DNA from 3 places in the Streptomyces luteireticuli genome. Region 2 is predicted to be linked to each of the others. Evidence: riboswitches for the same ligand, from Rfam matches in the RefSeq annotation. Region 2 holds a riboswitch; each other region holds the start of a gene.
What was found. Region 2 has a riboswitch for thiamine pyrophosphate ahead of thiC (phosphomethylpyrimidine synthase ThiC). Riboswitches for the same ligand answer to the same signal wherever they lie in the genome.
Positions count from the first base shown of each region.

Region 1: it holds a riboswitch for thiamine pyrophosphate, as region 2 does, so the genes downstream of both, AB8735_RS27055 (thiamine ABC transporter substrate binding subunit) here and thiC (phosphomethylpyrimidine synthase ThiC) in region 2, are expected to answer to the same signal.
Region 3: it holds a riboswitch for thiamine pyrophosphate, as region 2 does, so the genes downstream of both, thiO (glycine oxidase ThiO) here and thiC (phosphomethylpyrimidine synthase ThiC) in region 2, are expected to answer to the same signal.

Region 1 is NZ_CP167927.1:5,984,269-5,988,325, forward strand. It holds gene frr (ribosome recycling factor) at 1-185, shown strand, start outside; gene AB8735_RS27045 (phosphatidate cytidylyltransferase) at 185-1,279, shown strand; gene rlmN (23S rRNA (adenine(2503)-C(2))-methyltransferase RlmN) at 1,359-2,465, shown strand; TPP riboswitch at 2,501-2,605, shown strand; gene AB8735_RS27055 (thiamine ABC transporter substrate binding subunit) at 2,601-3,689, shown strand; gene AB8735_RS27060 (ABC transporter permease) at 3,740-4,057, shown strand, end outside.
Region 2 is NZ_CP167927.1:4,438,390-4,442,446, reverse strand. It holds gene AB8735_RS19760 (Bro-N domain-containing protein) at 1-201, shown strand, start outside; gene thiC (phosphomethylpyrimidine synthase ThiC) at 340-2,142, opposite strand; TPP riboswitch at 2,137-2,271, opposite strand; gene AB8735_RS19750 (YibE/F family protein) at 2,333-3,838, shown strand; gene AB8735_RS19745 (hypothetical protein) at 3,883-4,057, shown strand, end outside.
Region 3 is NZ_CP167927.1:2,638,487-2,642,543, reverse strand. It holds gene pknB (Stk1 family PASTA domain-containing Ser/Thr kinase) at 1-713, opposite strand, end outside; gene AB8735_RS11130 (thiazole synthase) at 794-1,597, opposite strand; gene thiS (sulfur carrier protein ThiS) at 1,600-1,812, opposite strand; gene thiO (glycine oxidase ThiO) at 1,821-2,993, opposite strand; TPP riboswitch at 2,992-3,104, opposite strand; gene AB8735_RS11115 (NAD(P)/FAD-dependent oxidoreductase) at 3,232-4,057, shown strand, end outside.

The DNA.
Region 1 (4,057 bases), 1.5 Mb from region 2:
AGGTCTCGATCCGCTCCATTCGCCGCAAGGCCAAGGACGCCCTGGACAAGCTCGTCAAGGACAAGGAGTCCGGCGAGGACGAGGTGCGCCGCGCGGAGAAGGAGCTCGACGACACCACCGCGAAGTACGTGGCGCAGGTGGACGAGCTGCTCAAGCACAAGGAAGCCGAGCTGCTCGAGGTCTGATGAACGACGCATCCTGGGGAACCCCGTCGCGCGCCGGGCAGTGGGGGGCCGCCGACCGGGTCCCCCCGTTCCCGGCGGGTCCCGTGGGCGAAGCGGCCGTGGCGGCGCAGACTCGCCCCATGCCGATCGTGCCCGACGCAGGCGGAGACCAGGACGACCGTGATCAGGGGGCCGCGCACCTCGGTGGCCCCCTGTTCCGCGACGAACGCGACCGAGGGGAGCCCGACATCCGGCCGCAGGAACCCGCCGCCCCCGCCCCCCAGGCGCCCAAGGCGGGCAAGAAGAGCGCGGGACGTGACCTGCGTGCCGCGATAGGGGTGGGACTGGGCCTCGGCGCGGTCATCGTCGCCTCGCTGTTCATCTACAAGCCCGTCTTCCTCGGTGTGATCGTGATCGCCGTGGTCGTCGGGCTGTGGGAGCTGACCTCGCGGCTCGCCGAGCGCAAGGGGATCAAGGCGCCCTTGGTGCCGCTCGCCATCGGCGGTGCGGCGATGACCGTCGCGGGGTACGTCAACGGCTCCGAGGGCGCATGGGTCGCCATGGCCTTCACGGCGCTGGCCGTGCTGGTGTGGCGGATGACCGAGCCGCCGGACGACTACCTCAAGGACGTCACGGCGGGCATCTTCGCCGCGTTCTACGTGCCGTTCCTGGCCACCTTCGTGGCCCTGATGCTGGCCGCGGACGACGGTGCCTGGCGGGTGCTGACCTTCCTGATCCTCACGGTGGTCAGCGACACCGGTGCCTACGCGGTGGGCTGGCGCTTCGGCAAGCGCAAGCTCGCGCCGCGCATCAGCCCGGGCAAGACCCGCGAGGGCCTGGTCGGCGCGGTGCTGTTCGCCATGGCGGCGGGCGCGCTGTGCCTGCAGTACCTGATCGACGGCGGGCAGTGGTGGCATGGTCTGCTGCTGGGCCTCGCGGTCGCGGTCAGCGCCACGCTGGGCGATCTCGGCGAGTCGATGATCAAGCGTGACCTGGGCATCAAGGACATGGGCCGGCTGCTGCCGGGCCATGGCGGGATCATGGACCGTCTGGATTCGCTGCTGCCGACGGCACCGGTCGTGTGGCTGTTGCTGGTGGTGTTCGTAGGCGCCTGAGCTGCGGTTTTTCCTCGACGGGGTCCGTCGTCCACAGGACGGCGGGCCCCGTCCGCGCATCTGCGACACTGGATGCATCATGCCTAAGCCCGGAGAACTGACTTTCGTCGCCCCCCGCGGAGCCAAGAAGCCCCCGCGGCACCTCGCCGACCTCTCGCCCGCCGAGCGCAAGGAGGCCGTCGCCGCCATCGGCGAGAAGCCCTTCCGGGCGAAGCAGCTGTCCCAGCACTACTTCGCGCGGTACGCCCACGACCCGGCCCAGTGGACCGACATCCCGGCCGCCGCGCGCGAGAAGCTCGCCGGCGAGCTGCTGCCGGAGCTGATGACCGAGCTGCGCACCATCTCGTGCGACGACGACACCACCCGCAAGACCCTGTGGCGTCTGCACGACGGCAAGCTCGTGGAGTCCGTCCTGATGCGCTACCCGGACCGGGTCACCATGTGCATCAGCTCCCAGGCCGGCTGCGGCATGAACTGTCCGTTCTGCGCCACCGGCCAGGCCGGGCTGGACCGCAACCTGTCCACCGCCGAGATCGTCCACCAGATCGTGGACGGCATGCGCGCCCTGCGCGACGGCGAGGTGCCCGGCGGCCCGGCGCGGCTGTCCAACATCGTCTTCATGGGCATGGGCGAGCCGCTGGCCAACTACAAGCGCGTCGTCGGCGCCATCCGCCGGCTGACCGACCCCGAGCCGGACGGCCTGGGCCTGTCGCAGCGCGGCATCACCGTCTCCACCGTCGGCCTCGTCCCGGCGATGCACCGCTTCGCCGACGAGGGGTTCAAGTGCCGCCTCGCCGTCTCGCTGCACGCCCCGGACGACGAGCTGCGCGACACCCTCGTCCCGGTCAACACCCGCTGGAAGGTCCGCGAGGTCCTGGACGCGGCCTGGGAGTACGCGGAGAAGTCCGGCCGCCGGATCTCCATCGAGTACGCGCTCATCCGCGACATCAACGACCAGGCGTGGCGCGGCGACCTCCTCGGCCGGCTCCTCAAGGGCCGCCGGGTGCACGTCAACCTCATCCCGCTCAACCCCACGCCGGGTTCGAAGTGGACGGCCTCGCGGCCGGAGGACGAGCGGGCGTTCGTCGAGGCGATCGCGGCCCACGGCGTGCCGGTGACCGTCCGGGACACGCGCGGCCAGGAGATCGACGGCGCGTGCGGCCAGCTGGCCGCCACGGAGCGCTGAGCCCCCGCACTGGTACGGTGCATTCGCACAAATGAACATTCCGACAGGGGAGCGCCTCGGCGCTGAGAGTGCGGCACGGCCCGCAGACCCTCGGACCTGATCCGGTTAGTACCGGCGTAGGGAGTCAGCACCACCATGAACACCACCCTCCGGCGTGCCCTGGGCGCGGCCGCCGTCGCCGCGCTCGCCCTCCCGGCGCTCGCCGCCTGCGGGAGCTCCGGCGGCTCGAAGGAGTCCGACGGCGGCAAGACGGTCACCCTGGTCTCGCACGACTCGTTCGTCGCCTCCAAGCAGGTGCTCGACGAGTTCACCAAGGAGACCGGCTACAAGGTCTCCGTGCTCAAGAGCGGGGACGCCGGGCGGGCGGTCAACCAGGCGATCCTCTCCAAGAGCCACCCCCAGGGCGACGTGTTCTTCGGCGTGGACAACACGCTGCTCTCCCGCGCGCTCGACAACGGGATCTTCGCCTCGTACGAGGCCAAGGGCCTGGACCGGGTCCCCAAGGACCTCCAACTCGACGCAGGCGAGCACCGGGTGACGCCGGTCGACACCGGTGACATCTGCGTCAACTACGACCGCGCCTACTTCGCGGACCACAAGCTGGACCCGCCGAAGACCCTCGACGACCTGGTGAAGCCGGAGTACAAGGGCCTGTTTGTCACCGAGAACTCCGCGACCTCCTCGCCGGGGCTCGCCTTCCAGCTGGCCACCGTCGCCAAGTACGGCGACGAGGGCTGGCAGGACTACTGGAAGAAGCTCAAGGAGAACGGCGTCGAGGTCGTCGACGGCTGGGAGCAGGCCTACAACAACCGCTTCTCCGGCTCCGCCGCCGGCCGGAAGGCCAAGGGTGACCGGCCGCTCGTCGTCTCGTACGCCTCCAGCCCGCCCGCCGAGGTGCTGGACATGAAGGACAAGCCCAAGGAGGGCCCGACCGGCGTCGCGACCGGGACGTGCTTCCGGCAGACCGAGTTCGCCGGGCTGCTCAAGGGCGCGAAGAACGCCGAGGGCGGCAAGGCGCTGCTCGACTTCCTGCTGAGCCGGAAGTTCCAGGAGGACATGCCGCTCAGCATGTTCGTCAAGCCGGTGAACCCGGACGCCAAACTGCCCGAGGTGTTCACCGCGTACGGCGCGAAGGTCGACTCGCCCTGGACGCTCGCCCCCGAGAAGATCGCGAAGAACCGCGACCAGTGGGTCAAGGCATGGTCCTCGCTCGTCCTGAAGTAGCCGCACCGAAGGCCCGGGGGACCCGGAGGACGGCGGTCCGGCTCGGGCTGATGGCCCTGCCGCTTGCCTTCTTCGGGGTCTTCTTCGCCTACCCGGTCGCCGCGATCGTCTCGCGGGGCCTGAAAGCCGACGGCCGTTGGCAGTTCGGCCGGATCGGCGAGGTGGTCACCGACCCGGCGACCGCCCATGTCCTGTGGTTCACCACCTGGCAGGCGGCCGCCTCCACGGCGCTCACGCTGGCGCTCGCGCTCCCCGGCGCATATGTCTTCGCGCGCTTCGACTTCCCCGGCAAGGCGCTGCTGCGGGCGGTGGTCACCGTCCCGTTCGTGCTGCCGACCGTCGTGACCGGCTCCGCGTTCCTGGCCCTG
Region 2 (4,057 bases):
GACATCTGGGCCGTTGGCGCGTACATCCTCCCTGCCATCATCGAGCGCGGCGAGGCGGGCTATCCGCTGGACGCGATCGCCGCCCGCACCGGACTGTCCGTCCACCGCGTCCATGACTCGCTGCGGATGATGCAGAAGCGGGGGTGCATCCGGCAGACCGGCATGCGAGGCGACGGGACTCCCGTCTACGCGCTCAAGTAGCGGAGACGACGGGTCGGGCCCGAAGTCACAAATCCAAGTTGCGGCTTCGGGCCCGCCCGAACTGTAGCGGTTCTTTCCCCCGCTGCCTGCGGAAACGTCGAGACCATAACGTCCAGTTACGGTCTCGACAACTCTCACCTACTCCGCCAACGGCAAATACACCCGATTCCCCGCCTCCGCGAACTCCCGCGACTTCTCCGCCATCCCGGCCTCGATCTCGGCCGCCCCCATGTCCCCGCCGTGTTCCCGGCGGATGTCCTGCGAGATCTTCATCGAGCAGAACTTGGGACCGCACATCGAGCAGAAGTGCGCCGTCTTCGCCGGCTCCGCCGGGAGCGTCGCGTCGTGGAAGGCGCGGGCCGTGTCCGGGTCGAGGGCCAGGTTGAACTGGTCCTCCCAGCGGAATTCGAAACGGGCGTCCGAGAGGGCGTCGTCCCATTCCTGGGCGCCGGGATGGCCCTTGGCCAGGTCCGCGGCGTGCGCGGCGATCTTGTAGGTGATGACGCCGGTCTTCACGTCGTCACGGTCCGGCAGACCCAGGTGCTCCTTGGGCGTGACGTAGCAGAGCATCGCCGTGCCCCACCAGGCGATCATCGCGGCGCCGATGCCCGAGGTGATGTGGTCGTAGGCCGGGGCGACGTCCGTGGTCAGCGGGCCGAGGGTGTAGAACGGGGCCTCCTCGCAGATCTCCTGCTGGAGGTCGATGTTCTCCTTGATCTTGTGCATCGGGACATGGCCCGGGCCCTCGATCATCGTCTGGACGTTGTGCCGCTTGGCGATGGTGTTGAGCTCGCCCAGGGTCCTCAGCTCGGCGAACTGCGCCTCGTCGTTCGCGTCCGCGATGGAGCCGGGGCGGAGGCCGTCGCCGAGCGAGTACGTCACGTCGTAGGCCGCGAGGATCTCGCAGAGCTCCTCGAAGTTCTCGTAGAGGAACGACTCCTTGTGGTGCGCCAGGCACCACGCGGCCATGATCGAGCCGCCGCGGGAGACGATGCCGGTCTTGCGGCGGGCGGTCAGCGGGACGTAGCGCAGCAGGACGCCGGCGTGGACGGTCATGTAGTCCACGCCCTGTTCGGCCTGCTCGATGACCGTGTCCTTGTAGATCTCCCAGGTGAGTTCCTCGGCCCTGCCGTCCACCTTCTCCAGTGCCTGGTAGAGCGGCACCGTGCCGATGGGAACGGGCGAGTTGCGCAGCACCCACTCACGAGTGGTGTGGATGTTGCGCCCGGTGGACAGGTCCATCACCGTGTCCGCGCCCCAGCGGGTGGCCCAGGTCATCTTCTCGACCTCCTCCTCGATGGAGGAGGTGACGGCCGAGTTGCCGATGTTGGCGTTCACCTTGACCAGGAACTTCTTGCCGATGATCATCGGCTCGGTCTCGGGGTGGTTCACATTGGCAGGCAGCACGGCGCGCCCGGCCGCGATCTCCTCGCGGACGGTCTCCGGGGAGACGCCCTCCCGGAGGGCGACGTACTCCATCTCCTCGGTGATCTCCCCCCGCCTGGCGTAGGCGAGTTGGGTCACGGCGGCGCCGGAGCGCCCCCGGCGCGGCAGCCGGGGCCGGCCCGGGAAGACCGCGTCGAGGTTCCTGAGGCCGCCGCGCGGCGAGGTGTGCTTGATGCCGTCGTCCTCGGGGCGCACGGGCCGCCCCGCGTACTCCTCGGTGTCGCCGCGCCCGATGATCCAGTTCTCGCGCAGCGGCGCGAGGCCCCGGCGGACATCGGTGTCGACGGCCGGGTCCGTGTACGGGCCGGAGGTGTCGTACAGGCGGACGTCGCGGCCGTTGGTGAGGTGGACCCGGCGCACCGGGACCCTCAGGTCCGGGCGGGAGCCGGTGACGTAGTCCTTGTGCCAACCGATCTGTCCGGTCTGCCCGTTTCGCTCCCCTGCCTGCCCCTCGACGGACGGGTCGGCAGACGTGCGTGCGTCCTGCGTGGTCATGAGACCGTAACTCCCTACGCCGGCATTACCCGGTAACAGGTTCGGCGGTCGACGCAGCGGTTCCCGTACCGTTCGTACGGAGGTCAGCGCCCTCTCAGCCCGGTGCTCCGAGCTCCCGCGATTGCAAAGGTGCCACAACGCTAGCGCCTTCCCGCGCCGGAGGGCCAGAGGGGGTTGCGATGATCGGGCGATGAGCACCAGCGATCCACTGCCGCCCCCTCGGCAGCCCTCCCCCGGCCAGGGACGTCACGGCCGGGGGAACAACCGTGGGAACGCCCCTGAGGACGGCCCCGGGAACGGCCAGGAGCACGGCAGCCGTGGACACGGGCACGCGCACAGCCATGGACACAGCCATGGACACGGCCATGGGCATGGGCACGGGCATGGGCACAGCCATGGCCCGGCCGCGCCCGTCTCCGCGCATCTGCGCAAGGTGATCGCGGCCGTGCTGATCCCCTTCGCCGCCGCGGTCGCGGTGGGGCTCGTCGTGCTCTGGCCGGGGGGCGCGCCGCCGCACCAGCACACCGGCGTCGGCCTCGACCAGCACATGGAGTCGGGGCGCGTGGTGAAGGTGGAGGAGACGGATTGCGCCACCCCCGGTACGGGTCAACCGGGGCAGGCAGGCCGGCCGGGACAGGCGGGGGCGCAGGGACAGCAGGGGGCGACGGGTCCGGGCGCCGCCGAGCGGAGTTCCTGCCGGTCGGCGGTCGTCGAGGTCACCTCCGGTCCGGACAAGGGGCGTTCGTTCACCGAGGTCGTGCACCCCGGCGCGCCGCGGCAGTACACCGTGGGGCAGCGGGTCGTGCTCGCCTATGCGCCCAAGGCGCCGGAGAACCTGCGCTATTCGGTCACGGATGTGGACCGGGACGTGCCGATGGCCCTGCTGGCCGGGATGTTCGCCCTGGCGGTAGTGGTCATCGGACGGCTGCGCGGAGTCTTCGCGCTGGTGGCCCTCGCCATCAGTTTCGGGGTGCTGACGCTGTTCATCCTGCCGGCCGTGCTCCAGGGTTCGGACCCGCTGCTGGTGGCCGTGGTCGGCGGCAGCGCGATCATGCTGATCGCGCTCTACATGTGCCACGGCCTCAACGCCCGTACGTCCGTGGCCGTTCTGGGGACGCTCACCTCGCTGCTGGTCATCGGCCTGCTGGGGGCGGGGTTCATCGACTGGGCGCACCTGACCGGCAATACCGACGACCAGACGGGCCTGGTGCACGGCCTCTATCCGGGGATCGAGATCAAGGGACTGCTGCTCGCGGGGATCATCATCGGTTCGCTGGGCGTGCTGGACGACGTGACGGTCACCCAGACCTCCGCGGTGTGGGAGCTGAAGGAGGCGGACCCGCACGCGAGTTGGCGGAAACTGTACGGTGCGGCGATGCGCATCGGGCGGGACCATATCGCCTCTGTCGTCAACACGCTCGTGATGGCGTACGCCGGTGCGTCACTGCCGTTGCTCCTGTTGTTCTCGATCGCGGACAGCGGGGTGGGCACGGTGGCCACGAGCGAGGTGGTGGCCGAAGAGATCGTGCGGACGCTGGTCGGCAGCATCGGCCTGGTGCTCTCGGTACCGGTGACGACGGTGCTGGCGGCGCTCGTTGTCAGTGCCGACCGGCACACTGTGACCACGGGTTCCCGCCCCGCGGCGGGGGGCCGTGCGAGGTCCGGGGGAGGACGACGCCGCCGGGCACGGCGATGAAGGCGCGGCGATGAGGATGCGGCGACGTAGGCGGGGGGGCTGCCGTGATCGGCGAGTTGGGCAGGGTGACGGGTGCGATCGGCCCCGGGCTGGTCGGGGAGGTGATGCTCCGGGTGCGCGGCGGCGCCGAGGCGTTCCTGGCGTACGCGGCGGAGGAGGGCGAGCGCATGTCCCCGGGCACGCTGGTGGTGGTCGTGGAGCACCAGCCGCCGCGCACGG
Region 3 (4,057 bases), 1.8 Mb from region 2:
GAGGGCGACGGCACGTCCCGGTGCAGGTGCTGGTAGAGCACCTGGGCGGGGCTGGCGCCGCTGTGCGGCTTGGTGCCGGTGAGCATCTCGTAGAGGACGACGCCGCAGGCGTAGACGTCCGTGCGGGTGTCGGCGGTGCCGTGCTCGATCTGCTCGGGGGCGAGGTAGGAGACGGTGCCGAGGATCGACCCGGTGTTGGTCGCGCTGTTGGTGCCCACCGTCCGCACCAGCCCGAAGTCGGCGACCTTGACCCGGCCGTCGTCCCCGATCAGCACATTCTCCGGCTTCATGTCGCGGTGCACCAGACCCGCGCGATGGGCGGCGCCCAGCGCGGCCAGCACCGGCTCCATGATGTCCAGCGCCGCCCGCGGCTGGAGGGCGCCCCGCTCGCGCAGCACGTCCCGCAGGGTGCAGCCGGCGATGTACTCCATCGCGAGGTAGACGTACGCGCCGTCGGTGCCCTGGTCGTAGACGCCCACCACATTGGGGTGGTCGAGGCGGGCGGCGGACTTGGCCTCGCGGATGAAGCGCTCGACGAAGGCCGTGTCCGCGGCGAGCGCGGGGTGCATCACCTTGACGGCGAGCACCCGGTCCAGCCGGGTGTCCAGGGCGCGGTAGACCGTGGCCATGCCGCCGGCGGCCACCCGCGCCTCGATGCGGTAGCGGCCGTCGAGCAGCCGGTCGACGAGGGGGTCCGGCAGGGTCGTATCCACGGTCAACGAGTCTACGAGCCATCCAGGACGCCCCGTACGTCCGTACGTCCGTACGGGGCTGTCACCGTCTTTGCGGGAACTCAGCGGGCGCTGAACGCCGGGCGCTCCGGGTCCAGGGCCGCCAGCCCGGACACCGGCGACGACGCCTCCGCGAAGTGCCGGCGGGGGATGCGGCCCGCGCGGTGGGCCAGCCGGCCCGCCTCCACCGCGTGCCGCATCGCCTCCGCCATCAGCACCGGCTCCTGGGCCCGGGTCACCGCCGAGGCCAGCATCACCGCCGAACAGCCCAGCTCCATCGCCTGCGCCGCGTCCGAGGCGGTGCCGGCGCCCGCGTCCAGGATCACCGGGACGCCGGCCCGTTCCGTGATGAGCTGGAAGTTGTGCGGGTTGCGGATGCCCAGGCCGGAGCCGATGGGCGAGCCCAGGGGCATGATCGCGGCGCAGCCCGTGTCCTCCAGGCGGCGGGCCAGCACCGGGTCGTCGTTGGTGTAGGGGAGCACCGTGAAGCCGTCGTCCACCAGGATCTCGGCCGCGTCCAGCAGCTCTATCGGGTCGGGCAGCAGGGTGCGCTCGTCGGCGATCACCTCCAGCTTGACCCAGTCGGTGCCCAGCGCCTCCCGGGCCAGCCGCGCGGTGAGCACGGCCTCGCCCGCGGTGTAGCAGCCGGCGGTGTTGGGCAGCACCCGGATCCCGTGCCGCTCCAGCACGGAGAGCACGGAGCCGCGCACCGCGGGGTCGAGGCGGCGCATCGCGACCGTGGTCAGCTCGGTGCCGGAGGCCAGCAGGGCCCGCTCCAGCACGTCCAGGCTGGGCGCCCCGCCCGTGCCCATGATCAGCCGGGAGGTGAACGGGGTCCCGGCGATGGTGAGGATGTCGTCGGCCATCGTCAGCCCCCCTGCACGGCGGTGAGGATCTCGACGCGGTCGCCCTCGCCGAGCTCGGTGGCGGTCCACCGGCCGCGCGGGACGACGTGCTCGTTGACGGCGGCGGCCACTCCGCCGCGCGCGTCGGTGAACCCGGCCACCAGCGCGTCCAGGGTGGTGCCGCGCGCGACGGCACGCTGCTCCCCGTTGACGGTGACGGACAGGGTGAGGCTCATGGTGCCGGTCATGTGGACTGCTCCTGGAGGGACGGAGAGAAGCGCAGGGGGGAGAAGGGAAGGGCCTCGGCGGGCGGCCGCCCGCCGGTCAGCACCTCGGCCATGACGTCCCCGGTCAGCGGCGCCAGCAGGACGCCGTTGCGGTGGTGGCCGGTGGCGGTGTGCAGGCCGGGCAGGGCGGTCGGGCCGAGCAGCGGCGCGTTGTCCGGGGAGCCGGGGCGCAGCCCGGCCGTGGTCTCGACGAGCGGCAGCTCGGTGATCCCGGGCACCAGCTCGTGCGCGTCGCGCAGCAGCTCGTAGACCCCGCCCGCGGTCACGGTGGTGTCCCAGCCGAGCTCCTCGGTGGTCGCGCCGACGACCAGTTCGCCGTTCTCGCGCGGCACCAGGTAGACCTGCCCGCCGCGCACCACCGCCCGCACGGTGCGGGAGAGGAACGGGCGGTACGCCGCCGGGACGCGCAGCCGCAGTATCTGGCCCTTGACCGGCCGGACCGGGGGCAGCACCTCCTCCGGCAGCCCGGCCAGCCGGCCGCTGAAGCTCCCGGCGGCGAGCACCGTCTGGCCCGCCGTCACCCGGCCGCCGTCGGAGAGCTCCGCCCCGGTGACCCGGTCGCCGTTCCGGACGATCCGTACGGCCTCGGCGCGGTGGAAGGCCGCCCCGGCCCGCTCACAGGCCGTCAGCAGCGCCCCGGTCAGCCGCCGGGGGTCGGTCTGGTGGTCGCCGTCCACCCGCAGCCCGCCCTGGACGCCGGGCGCCAGCATCGGCTCCAGACGGCGGCACTCACGTCCCGTCAGCCACTGCGTTTCCAGGCCGCAGCGCTGCTGGAGCAGGTGCAGCTCGCGCAGGTGCGCCCGGTCGTCCGCGTCGAAGGCGACGGCCAGCGTGCCGCAGGCGCGGTAGCCGGTCTCCCGGCCGGCGGCCTCCTCCAGCTCGGCGGTGAACGCCGGATAGCGGCGCGCCGAGGCCAGGTTGAGGGCGAGCAGCTCCTGCTCGCCGTGGTGCAGTTCGGTGACGGGGGCCAGCATCCCGGCCGCGACCCGCGCGGCGCCGCCGCCGGGCGCCGGGTCGGCGACCGCGACGGACAGCCCGCGTCGGGCCGCCCGCCAGGCCGTGACCAGGCCGATGACACCGCCGCCGATCACCAGGACGTCGTACGTACTGCTTCGGGCAGAAACATGCATGGGCGTTCGAGCCCCTCCCTTCGCCGGCATGACCCGGATCAGGTTCGTACGGTCGGAGGCCGTCCAGCCTCCCTCTCAGCCCGGTCCGTCCGGGCTCCCGCGAGTGCTTGTGCACCGGCCACCCTAGTACGGGCCGTCGACCGGCCGGAAGACGGTGGGTGATCGTGGAACGAGGAGTCCCTCGCTTTCCACGGAGCGGGGATGCCACAGTGATCGGGTGAGTGACCATGACCACCAGATGAACGTCGTTATCGTCGGCGCCGGCATGGCCGGGGTGCAGACCGCCGTCGCCCTGCGCGAACAGGGCTGGGCCGGCCGCATCCGGCTGCTGGGCGCCGAGCCCCACCAGCCGTACGACCGGCCGCCGCTGTCCAAGGCCGTCCTGCTCGGCAAGGCGGAGGGTTCCGCCTTCGAGGTCGACTTCGCCTCCCTCGGCGTCGAGGTCGAACTCGGCGTCGAGGCCACCGGGCTGCGGGCCGCCGACCACCAACTGGACACCGCGCGCGGCCCGGTGGACTACGACGTGCTCGTCGTCGCCACCGGCGCGGAGCCGGTCCGGCTGCCCGGCAGCGAGGACGTGCCCGGCGTCCATCTGCTGCGCACCCTGGACGACGCGCAGCGGCTGCGCCCGCTGCTGGTCGAACAGCGCGGGATCGTCGCCGTCGGGGCCGGCTGGATCGGCGCGGAACTCGCCACCGCGGCACGGGAGGCGGGCTGCGAGGTGACCGTCGTCGAGGCCGCGGACCGCCCGCTGGCCGGCGCCGTCCCCGCGGAGGTCGCCGCGCACATGACCGGCTGGTACGCCGACGCCGGCGCCCGGCTGCTCACCGGGGCGCGGGTGGCGGCGCTGGAGGAGGGCGCGGTCGTGCTGGAGGACGGGACGCGGCTGTCCGCCGACGCGATCGTCGTCGGCGTCGGCGCCCGCCCGGCGACCGGCTGGCTGGCCGGCTCGGGGATCGAACTCGCGCCCGACCGCTCCGTCGCCACGGACGACCGGCTGCGGACGTCCCTGCCCGACGTCTACGCGGTCGGCGACTGCGCCTCCTTCCCGTCCGCCCGCTACG